3 regions of the Sinomonas terrae genome follow, and region 1 is predicted to be linked to each of the others. Evidence: predicted binding sites of a transcription regulator. Region 1 holds the regulator's gene; each other region holds the start of a gene.

Region 1 (3,273 bases):
CGAGACGGCCTCGCGCACGGATCGGGTGATGGCCTCCTGGACGTCCTGGGGCACTCCGTACGTATTCTCATTGACGTTGAGCATGATCGGGACGTCCAGCTGCGGCGCCCCGTATGGGTGCTGACCGCGCAGATCCTCGCGAAGAGGGAGCCCCGCGAGGCGCTCCTCACGGGAGGTGGGCTGAGCAGTCTGATCGTTCACCGGTCCAGCCTACGCCCGGGTGCTTGACGCCTCCGCATTCATGACTCGGCGTACGCCCAGCCCCACGCGGGCTCAAGCCCGGGCCGAGCTCGACCCCCAGCCCGGTTCAACCCTCAGTCGGGACAGCGATCTGCTGCCCTGAAACGACCCTGGTCGAATCGAGGTTGTTGAGTTCGACGATCTCGTCGATGACCACGCGCGGGTCGCGATCGGGAGCGTACTGTGCCGCGACCGTCCACAGCGATTGCCCCTGCTGGAGAGTGACCTGCTTCGTGTGCGTCACCGACGGCGCCGTGTCGCCAGCGTGGGCAGGCGCGATGAGTCCGCTCAGAAACGCGAGCAGCAACACCGCTCCAAGGAAGGACGGGAGGGCAATCAGCACGAGCCGCCCCCGGCGAGTGAGCCGCAGGCGGGGGTGGGGAGCCTGTGCGCCGGTCGAGCGAGCCGGTGTCCCTGCGAACGGAACTGCGAATGCGTGTGCCACGGTTCTTCCTCCTCAGGAATGCCTTCGAACATGTCTTCGAACCATTCAGAACACTTTTAGCACTTCTCATCGAACGATGTCCAGACTCGCTAGAACAAATGTTTGAAAGGTGCCGCCGTGTCCCCTACGGTGGAATCAGCATCCAGATGGGCACCGACAAAATAAGAAGACGAGAAAGAGGGCACGCATGGCAGGAGTGGCCAGAGCCGCAAAGGGACTCACCGTGCGCCAGCGGAAGATCCTCGAGACGATCCAGCGCTCGGTCCAGACCAAGGGCTACCCGCCGTCGATGCGCGAGATCGGAGACACGGTCGGCCTCGCAAGCCTCTCGAGCGTGACCCATCAGCTCGCCCAGCTGGAGAAGCTCGGCTACCTCCGCCGCGATCCCAAGCGACCGCGCGCGATGGAGGTCCTCATGCCGCTGAACCTCGACGAGCGCCCGCTCACCATGGAAGCCGAGAGCGCGGCGCCGGTGCTCGGCGTCGGAGGAATTCCTCTGGACGACATGGCGAGCGCCGCCGACACCGCGATGGTTCCCCTCGTCGGGCGCATCGCCGCAGGCGGACCGATCCTCGCAGACCAAGTCGTCGAGGACGTCATGCCACTCCCCCGCCAGCTCGTGGGCTACGGGGAGTTGTTCATGCTGCGGGTCCGCGGAGATTCGATGATCGACGCAGCCATCTGCGACGGAGACTGGGTGGTCGTTCGACGGCAGAACGACGCAGAGAACGGCGACATCGTGGCGGCTCTCCTCGACGACGAGGCGACGGTCAAGACGTTCCGGCAGCGTGACGGCCACACTTGGCTGCTCCCACAGAACACCCGCTACGAGCCCATCCTGGGCGACCACGCAACCATCATGGGTCGCGTGGTCTCAGTGCTGCGCTCAGTCTGAAGCGGCGAGGCGCTCGAGTGCCTTGAGCACGACTCCGCGGTCCGTCGTGCCCCACAACGGGGGAAGCGCCGACCGGAGGAAGGCGCCATAGCGCTCGGTGGCAAGGCGTGAATCGAGGACCGCAACCACCCCGCGGTCTTCGGTCGATCGGATGAGCCTGCCAGCGCCCTGCGCGAGACGTACCGCCGCGTGCGAGGCGGAGACGGTCATGAAGCCGTTCCCCCCGGCCTGGGCGACTGCGCGCGAACGTGCCGTGGCAAGGGGATCGTCCGGCCGCGGGAACGGGATGCGGTCGATCACGACGAGTCGGCACGAATGCCCGGGCACGTCGACCCCCTGCCACAGGGACATCGTCCCGAAGAGGCACGTGTCCGGCTCGTCGGCGAACTGCCGGACAAGCGCGCTCATCGATGACTCGCCTTGGCAGAGGATCGATACGTCGAGCCGGTCGCGCAGCTCGTCGGCCGCGTCCTCGGCGGCTCGCCGAGACGAGAAGAGGCAAAGGGCCCCTCCGGACGATGCCCGGATGAGGGTTTCGAGCTCGTCGATCGCCTCGACTGACACGCCGCGGCCCGGCTTGGGCAGATGGCGCGCCACATACAGGATGCCCTGCCGGGGGTAGTCGAAGGGTGAACCGACGTCCACGCCGGTCCAGGTCGGGGCGCCGCCGCCGAGCAGGCCGAGTCCCCCGGCGGCTGGCTCGAACGCCGCTCCGATCGCGAGCGTCGCGGACGTGAGCACGACCGTGTGGTCCGCGAAGAGACCGTCCCGCAGCTTTCCGCCCACGTTGAGCGGCGCGATGCAGAGGGTCGCGGGCGCATCATCGGGGGGCGCGGAGTAGCCCGACGCCGGATCGAACGTCCCGGTGCGCGAGGCCCAGATCACCTCGCCCTGGGCCTCAGCGTCGAGCATCCGCTCGCAGCACTCGAGAACCGCGCTGACGCGGGACCGCGCGACCTGCCGCCCGCCGTCGGACGCCTGCCCATCGCTGGGCTTGGAGTCCGAGATGGCCGCTCGGCTCGCATCCCTCAGCAGCACGAGGGACTGCGCAAGTTCCTCCGTGAGCCCCCGGGCAAGAAGGCCCGTGGGGACATCTGCCAGCGCAAGCTCAAGCTGCGTGGCAGCCGACTGCAGCGCCTCGACGGAGAGGCCGCAGTGGCGGCGCAGGCTGGAAGCGGGGGCCATGGCCATCGCTGCGGAGAGCTGGCCGCTCACCGCCCCCGTCACGCGGTCCTGGAGCTCGTGCGCCTCGTCGACCACGACGACGTCGTGCTCCGGCAGCACGTTGAGCCCCTCGAACGCGTTGATCGCGAGCATCGCGTGGTTCGTCACGACGATGTCCGCCTCCGCCCCCCGCTGCCGCGCGAGCTCGCTGAAGCACTCCGCTGCGAGGGGACACCGCTGGGAGCCGAGGCACTCGAGCGCCGTCACCGAGACCTGCCGCCAGGCCCGATCGCTCACCCCCGGGATCAGGTCGTCGCGATCCCCCGTCTCGGTTTCTTCGGCCCACTCCCGCAGGCGTTTGACCTCGCGGCCGAGCTGGGTAGTGGGACCCGCGCCGCCCGGATGGGCGACGGCGGTGTCCTCGCCGAGGGCGAAGAGCGTCCCCTCACCGCCCTCGTCCGAGGGGAACCCGCCCGAGAGCTTGTGCTTGCACAGGTAGTTCGAGCGGCCCTTGATGAGGGCGACGTCG
Region 2 (3,273 bases), 740 kb from region 1:
CGTTGGCGTCATCCTCACTCGCGGGGGCCGATCCGGGCCCGAACAGGGTTGCGCTGTAGGCGAACGCCGCGTCAGGAGGAAGCGGAAGCCCAAGGTGCTCGTAGGCGGCCGGTGTCGCGATCCGCCCTCGAGGCGTGCGCCCCATGAGCCCCTCGCGGACCAGATAGGGCTCTGCCACCGTCTCGACGGTCTCGGGCTCCTCGCCCACCGCGATAGCCAGCGTCGAAAGACCAACGGGCCCTCCCCCGAACTTGGTCACGAGTGCAGACAAGACCCCGCGATCCAGCCGGTCCAGGCCCTTCGCGTCCACTTCGTACATGTCGAGAGCGGCTGCCGCAGCTCGCGCATCGATCTGCTCGATGCGGTGGACGAGGGCCCAGTCCCGCACACGCCGCAGAAGGCGGTTCGCGATGCGAGGGGTTCCGCGCGAGCGGCCGGCGACCTCGGTGAACCCCGCGGACGTGACGCGCAGATCGAGCAACCCGGCAGAACGGCGCAACACGAGTTCGAGCTCTTCCACGGAATAGAACTCGAGGTGGCCCGTGAAACCGAACCGGTCGCGGAGCGGGCCAGGCAGAAGCCCTGCTCGCGTCGTGGCGCCGACAAGAGTGAAGGGAGGCAGGTCCAAGGGAATTGCCGTCGCACCGGCACCCTTCCCCACGACGATATCGACCCGGAAATCCTCCATCGCCATGTAGAGCATTTCCTCGGCCGGGCGGGACATGCGGTGGATCTCATCGAGGAAGAGGACTTCGCCCTCGGACAGCGAGGAAAGGATCGCAGCCAGGTCGCCCGCGTGCTGGATCGCTGGCCCCGAGGAAATCCGCAAGGGAGCATTCATCTCCGCCGCGATGATCATCGCGAGCGTCGTCTTGCCGAGACCAGGCGGCCCCGAGAGCAGCACATGGTCCGCGCTCCGCCCCCGCAGCCGCGACGCCTCGAGCACGAGCGAGAGCTGCCGCCGGACGCGCTGCTGCCCCACGAAGTCGTCGAGATGCTTCGGCCGCAGGGCCGCCTCGATCGCCCGCTCTTCCGGCTCCTCCCCGCTCGCGACGAGGGACGGCTCAGCCACGAGCGCCTGACTTCACAGGAGTCCTCGCGCCCTGCCCCAGCCAGCGAAGCGTGGCGCGCAGGATCTCCGGAACGTTCCCTGCTTCCGCGAGGTCCGGCTGGTCCTCGAGCGCCCGTTCGATGCTTGACGAGGCGTCCTTCTCCGACCAGCCGAGCGAGGTCATCGCCTCAACCACTTGGGGCTTCCACGCCGCCCCGGCGGGTCCAGCGGACGACGGCGCCTGCTCACCACCTGTTCCGAGCGGCACCAGCTTGCCCTTGAGTTCGAGGACGAGGCGAGCGCCGACCTTCGGGCCGATGCCCGGAACCTTCGTGAACGCCTTCGCGTCTTCCGAGTGGGCCGCGACGCGCACTGCCTCTGGGCTGTGCACTGCAAGAACCGCGAGGGCCAGTCGAGGCCCCACGCCTGCGACACCGAGCAGCACCTCGAAGACCTCGCGTTCCTCGGGCGAGGCGAAACCGAACAGCGTGAGCGAATCCTCGCGGACGACCATGAGCGTATGGACGGTCCCTTCCTCGCCCACTCGTAGGCCGGCGAGGGTCTGGGGCGTGGCCGAGAACGCCATGCCGACTCCCCCGACATCGATAACGCCCGATCCGAGCCCCACATGGGAGACCGCGCCACGGAGGAAGCTGATCACGGTGAGGGCTCCTTCTGCCGTCCGAACATATCTACGAACAAGTTACCGGGGTTGGGTGACAGAAAAGGCGAGGTGCGTCGGCGCGCCTTCGACTCTGCCGCTGGCCATTTCTCCGCGCTCCCCACTCAGCTAGGTCTTCCGACGAGCCCTAGATTCCGCTTCTGCCCACAACCTTTGGGCCGGCGTCAATGCGTTGGCGGTCATCGCCGTCGTCCTTCCCACCGCTGAGGGCGAGCCTGGTGCCGCCCCTCGCCACGCATGGGCGAGGGCAAGCGCGAGCGCATCCGCGGCGTCAGCCGGGCGGGGCGAAGTCTCAAGGCGCAGGATCTTGGTGACCATGCGCGTGACCGCCGCTTTGTCGGCCCGGCCGCTGCCCGTGACCGCGGCCTTGACCTCGGAAGGCGTGTGCAGGGCAACGGGGATGCCCCGCCGCGCAGCGGCCGCGATGACGATGCCCGATGCCTGGGCAACACCCATGACAGTGCTCACGTTCAGCTGCGAGAAGACCCGCTCGACGGCGACGACCTCGGGCTCATAGCGATCGAGCCATTCGTCGATAGAGCGTGCTATGAGGAGAAGGCGGGCATCAAGCGGTTCTTGGGCGCTGGTCCCGACCACGCCGACGCCGACGAGCGTCGCCCGACGGTCGCGTGCGACGTCGACGACGCCCAGCCCGCACCGGGTAAGGCCCGGATCAACGCCGAGGACGCGCAGCTGAGGGGGTTCGGCCCCGTGAGTCGATGCCACGGTGGAGGTCACTCGGCCTCGAGGGCCGCCATGACCTCCTCGCTCATGTCCGCATTCGTGTAGACATTCTGGACGTCGTCGAGATCCTCGAGCGCATCGACGAGCCGGACGAACTTGCGGGCGGCGTCGGTCTCGAGTCCGACCTCCATGGACGGCACGAACTCTGCCTCATCGGTGTCGTACTCGATCCCGGCGGAGTTGAGCGCGTCACGGAGGGCCTGGAGGTCGTTCGGCTCGGAGTAGACCACCCAGTTCTCGCCAGCGTCCTTGACCTCCTCAGCGCCGGCGTCGAGGACCGCCATCAACACGTCGTCCTCGGAGAGGCCGTTCTTCGGAAGGCTCACGACGCCCTTGCGCGTGAACAAGTAGCTCACGGAGCCCTGATCGGCCATGCTGCCACCGTTGCGGGTGACCGCGAGGCGGACATCCGCCGCGGCGCGGTTCCGGTTCTCGGTGAGGCACTCGATGAGCAGCGCCGAACCCTGGGGGCCGCGGGCCTCGTACATGATCTCGGTGTACTCGATGGCCTCGCCGGTCAGGCCCGCACCGCGCTTGATGGCACGGTCGATGTTGTCGTTCGGGACCGAGTTCTTCTTCGCCTTGGAGACAGCCAGGTCGAGGGCGGGGTTGCCGGACAGGTCAGGGCCTCCGAGGCGCGCCGCAACCTCGATCGTCTTGATGTACTTGGCGAACGCCTTGGCACGCTTGGCGTCGATGACAGCCTTCTTGTGCTTCGTTGTCGCCCATTTGGAGTGGCCGGACATGCCTACGCTTCTCCCTTGATCATGCGAATGAAAAGTTCATGGACCCGCCG
Region 3 (3,273 bases), 250 kb from region 1:
CGACGACGAATCCCCAGCCCACGCTCGTCAGGCGACCCTGCCACGGTACTCGCGGCGCGGCCATGGCAGGTCAGGCCTGCCGGCGAAGGCGAGCGGCGCCGTCGGACGGAAGCGGCACCGTCGCGACGAGGGCATCCAGAACGCCTGCGACCGTGAGCCCAGCGGCGGCGGCCCGGCGGTCCAGGATGAGCCGGTGGACCAGCACGGCCGGAGCCATGGCCGCGACGTCGTCTGGCAACACGAAGTCGCGGCCGTCTAGCGCCGCACGCGCCTTCGCGGCGCGCAGAAGCTGAAGGACGGCACGTGGGCTCGCCCCGAGCCGGACCCTCTCGCTCGTGCGGGTGGCGCGGCCGAGCGCTACCGTGAATTGCTTGACGGGGTCGGAGACGTACACGGCCTTGACCGACTCGATCATGGACGCGACGTCGGAGGCCTCGGCGACCGGTTCGATCGAGAACAGCGGGGATTCGGACTGGTGGCTCTCCAGCATCTCGATCTCGGCGGCCTCGTCCGGGTAGCCCATGGAGATCCGTGCCATGAACCGGTCGCGCTGAGCCTCCGGGAGCGGGTACGTCCCCTCCATCTCGATGGGGTTCTGGGTTGCGATGACCATGAACGGCTCGCTCAGCCCGTAGGACGTTCCGTCGACCGTGACCTGGTGCTCCTCCATGCATTCGAGGAGGGCGGACTGGGTCTTCGCGGATGCCCGGTTGATCTCGTCGCCGATCACGATGTTCGCGAAGACGGCGCCCGGGCGGAACTCGAACTGGCGCGTCGCCTGGTTGTAGATCGAGACGCCCGTGACGTCGCTCGGCAGGAGGTCCGGCGTGAACTGGATGCGGCTGACGGAACAGTCGATCGTCCGCGCGAGCGTCTTGGCTAGCATCGTCTTGCCGACTCCGGGGACGTCCTCGACGAGCAGATGGCCCTGGGCGAGCAGCACCGTCAGTGCGACGCGCGAAGCTTCTGCCTTCCCGTCGATGACCCTGTCGACCTCGGCGAGGATGGTCTCACACAGTTCGCGGAAGCGCAGGGGCGGCATGGGCGCTGCCGGAGGTGCCGCTCTCCGCGGCGTGAGGGCCGTCGCTGCCGCGTGGTGCACGTCCATGCATTCCCCCTGGGCCGGGTGGGAGTGTGACCACTGACGAGACGTCCGTCACACTTGTGTTCTGTCCACGTTACCCGCAACCCGAGCCTTCGACCCTGCCCTATTTAGTGACCCCGCTGTGACGCAATCCTTGTTCGGAGCGGTGGGACGGTCGGTTCATGGGTGCCTGGGAGTGGGATCTCGGAGCGTGCGGTCTGGTTGACGCTCCCAGTGGAGCCGGGGCGGGGGGTCCGGTGGGGTCTCCTTGGGCGATTGGGCGATTCGCTTATTTTGTCGGAGGTGGGTGAGAGGGTTTGTTCATGGGGGAGAACAAGGCGGAGGACCCGGGGGACCACATGTCCGGGGACCATATGGGGGAAGACGCGGTGGAACACATGGGGGACCCGCGTAGCGAGGGCCACGAGACCGACGACGGCGCGGGCGTGGATCAGGGGGCGGACGACGGCGCGGGGCTGGCTGAGGGGGCGGGTCAGACCGACCGTGCAGGGCTGATTGATGGCCTAGAGCCATCCCGCGGCCCAGAACCATCCAGTGATACAGAGCCATCCCGGGACGCAGAGCCTTCCGACGACGCTCGGGCCGCGATGACTCCGGCCGCTATCGAGCACGAGGCGCGTGCCGTCTTCGTGGACTCCTTGGTGACGACCGTTCGGGGACTGGAGTTCGTGGAGGCGCGGATGCACGCGTTACGCCTGAAGGCCGTCGCCGCTCTGCACAGCGAGATGCGGCGCGTGGCCATGGGTGCGGTTGAAGCAAGCGAAGCAGCGTCGATCACGGCTGCAGAGATCGCGGCTGCGATGAACGTCTCGCAGCGCACGGGCCGGGTCTTGGTTGAGGAGGCGTTGGCGCTGACAGACCCCGGGCTCGCCCCTGTGCTGGACGCGATGCAGGAGGGAAGACTTGATCGTCGCCGGGCGCGCTCGGTAATGGAGTACGCTTGCGTGCTGCCACCCGGCAAAGACGCCGAGTTCTGCGCTGCTGCAGTGAGTCTTGCCTGCCCTGATAACCCTGACCATGCTCCCAGCCCCGCAGCCCTCTCACGTCGTCTCCGGCGACTCGCGGAGGACTACCACGACGAGCCTCTGGCGGCGCGAAAGGAGAGAGCGGCGGCGTTCCGAAAAGTCGAGGTCGAGCCCTCGAAGGACGGGATGTGCTGGATCACCGCCCACCTTCCGGTCGAGGTCGGGGCAGCGATCGACACGCGCCTCGAGGCTCTCGCCAGATCCTTGCAGCAGCCGGGAGAGTCGCGCGGAATCGGCCAACTCAGGGCGGACGTCTTTCGAGATCTGCTACTCGACCCTTCAGTCTCTGCGCCGAACTCCGCGCCGCTTCCTGAGTATTTCCCCGGGTCTTTCTCCGCAACGTCAGGTTCTTCCGCGTCCGCTTCTGCTCATGCCCCCGTGCCCTCCGCCTCTGCAAACGCCGCCTCTGCAAACGCCGCCTGTACAAACGCCGCCTGTACAAACGCCGCCTGTACAAACGCCACAGCGCCTCCCCAGCCCCGCGCGAAAACTATTGGCGAGCTCGACGCCGACGCCAGTGATTGCCGTTCGGTGGTGGCAGGGCGTCCGGTTGTCGGTGGTGGAGTGAGGATGGAGGTGGTCGTCACGGTGCCAGCACGAAGCCTTTCTGGAGAGGCGGAAACGCCCGGCGAAATCCTTGGCTATGGGCCCATCGACGCCCCCGCCGCGCGACAGCTGGCAGCCGAGGCCTCCACTTGGACGACCATGTTCGTTGATCCCGAGTCGGGGGCCCCTTTGGTGCTCGGCAGGAGGAGGTACACGCCCTCGCTCGCTATACGACGATTCCTCGGGGCCAGAGATCGGACGTGCCGCTTCCCAGGCTGCGACAAACCAGCGCCCGCCACTGAAGCAGACCATACAGAGGAATGGCAGGACGGCGGCACCACGGAGGTCGCAAACCTGGCCCTTCTCTGTCGTGAGCACCATAGGCTCAAGAGCTTGGGTGTGTGGAAACTGCGGCAGGTGAGGCCGGAGACGCAAGACGACCCGGAGAAACGAGACGACCCGGAGAAACAAGACGACCCGGAGAAACAATACGAAGCCGAGGCCTCATCACCCGCAACTGTTGATGCGCCGCCGGGCGGAATTCTTGAGTGGACTTCGCCGACGGGCCGTCGATACGTCACGTATCCAGAGCCTGAC

Evidence for each region. The regulator LexA, encoded in region 1, represses DNA repair genes until DNA is damaged. The targets are predictions, from matches to a motif close to TCGAACANNTGTTCGA.
Region 2: ruvA (Holliday junction branch migration protein RuvA) is a predicted target of LexA. The motif match lies at 1,734-1,749, and genes of this name have one in related genera.
Region 3: L0M17_RS14150 (HNH endonuclease signature motif containing protein) is a predicted target of LexA. The motif match lies at 1,157-1,172, and genes of this name have one in related genera.

Annotation. Positions count from the first base shown of each region.
Region 1 covers NZ_JAKZBV010000001.1:2,814,530-2,817,802, forward strand. Annotated here, with positions in the region: gene L0M17_RS13000 (histidinol-phosphate transaminase) at 1-201, opposite strand, end outside; gene L0M17_RS13005 (LysM peptidoglycan-binding domain-containing protein) at 308-685, opposite strand; gene lexA (transcriptional repressor LexA) at 873-1,580, shown strand; gene L0M17_RS13015 (ATP-dependent DNA helicase) at 1,572-3,273, opposite strand, start outside.
Region 2 covers NZ_JAKZBV010000001.1:2,074,178-2,077,450, reverse strand. Annotated here, with positions in the region: gene ruvB (Holliday junction branch migration DNA helicase RuvB) at 1-1,072, opposite strand, end outside; gene ruvA (Holliday junction branch migration protein RuvA) at 1,065-1,712, opposite strand; gene ruvC (crossover junction endodeoxyribonuclease RuvC) at 1,842-2,426, opposite strand; gene L0M17_RS09720 (YebC/PmpR family DNA-binding transcriptional regulator) at 2,468-3,223, opposite strand; gene pdxT (pyridoxal 5'-phosphate synthase glutaminase subunit PdxT) at 3,226-3,273, opposite strand, start outside.
Region 3 covers NZ_JAKZBV010000001.1:3,064,174-3,067,446, reverse strand. Annotated here, with positions in the region: gene L0M17_RS14160 (DUF58 domain-containing protein) at 1-64, opposite strand, end outside; gene L0M17_RS14155 (AAA family ATPase) at 71-1,108, opposite strand; gene L0M17_RS14150 (HNH endonuclease signature motif containing protein) at 1,408-3,273, shown strand, end outside.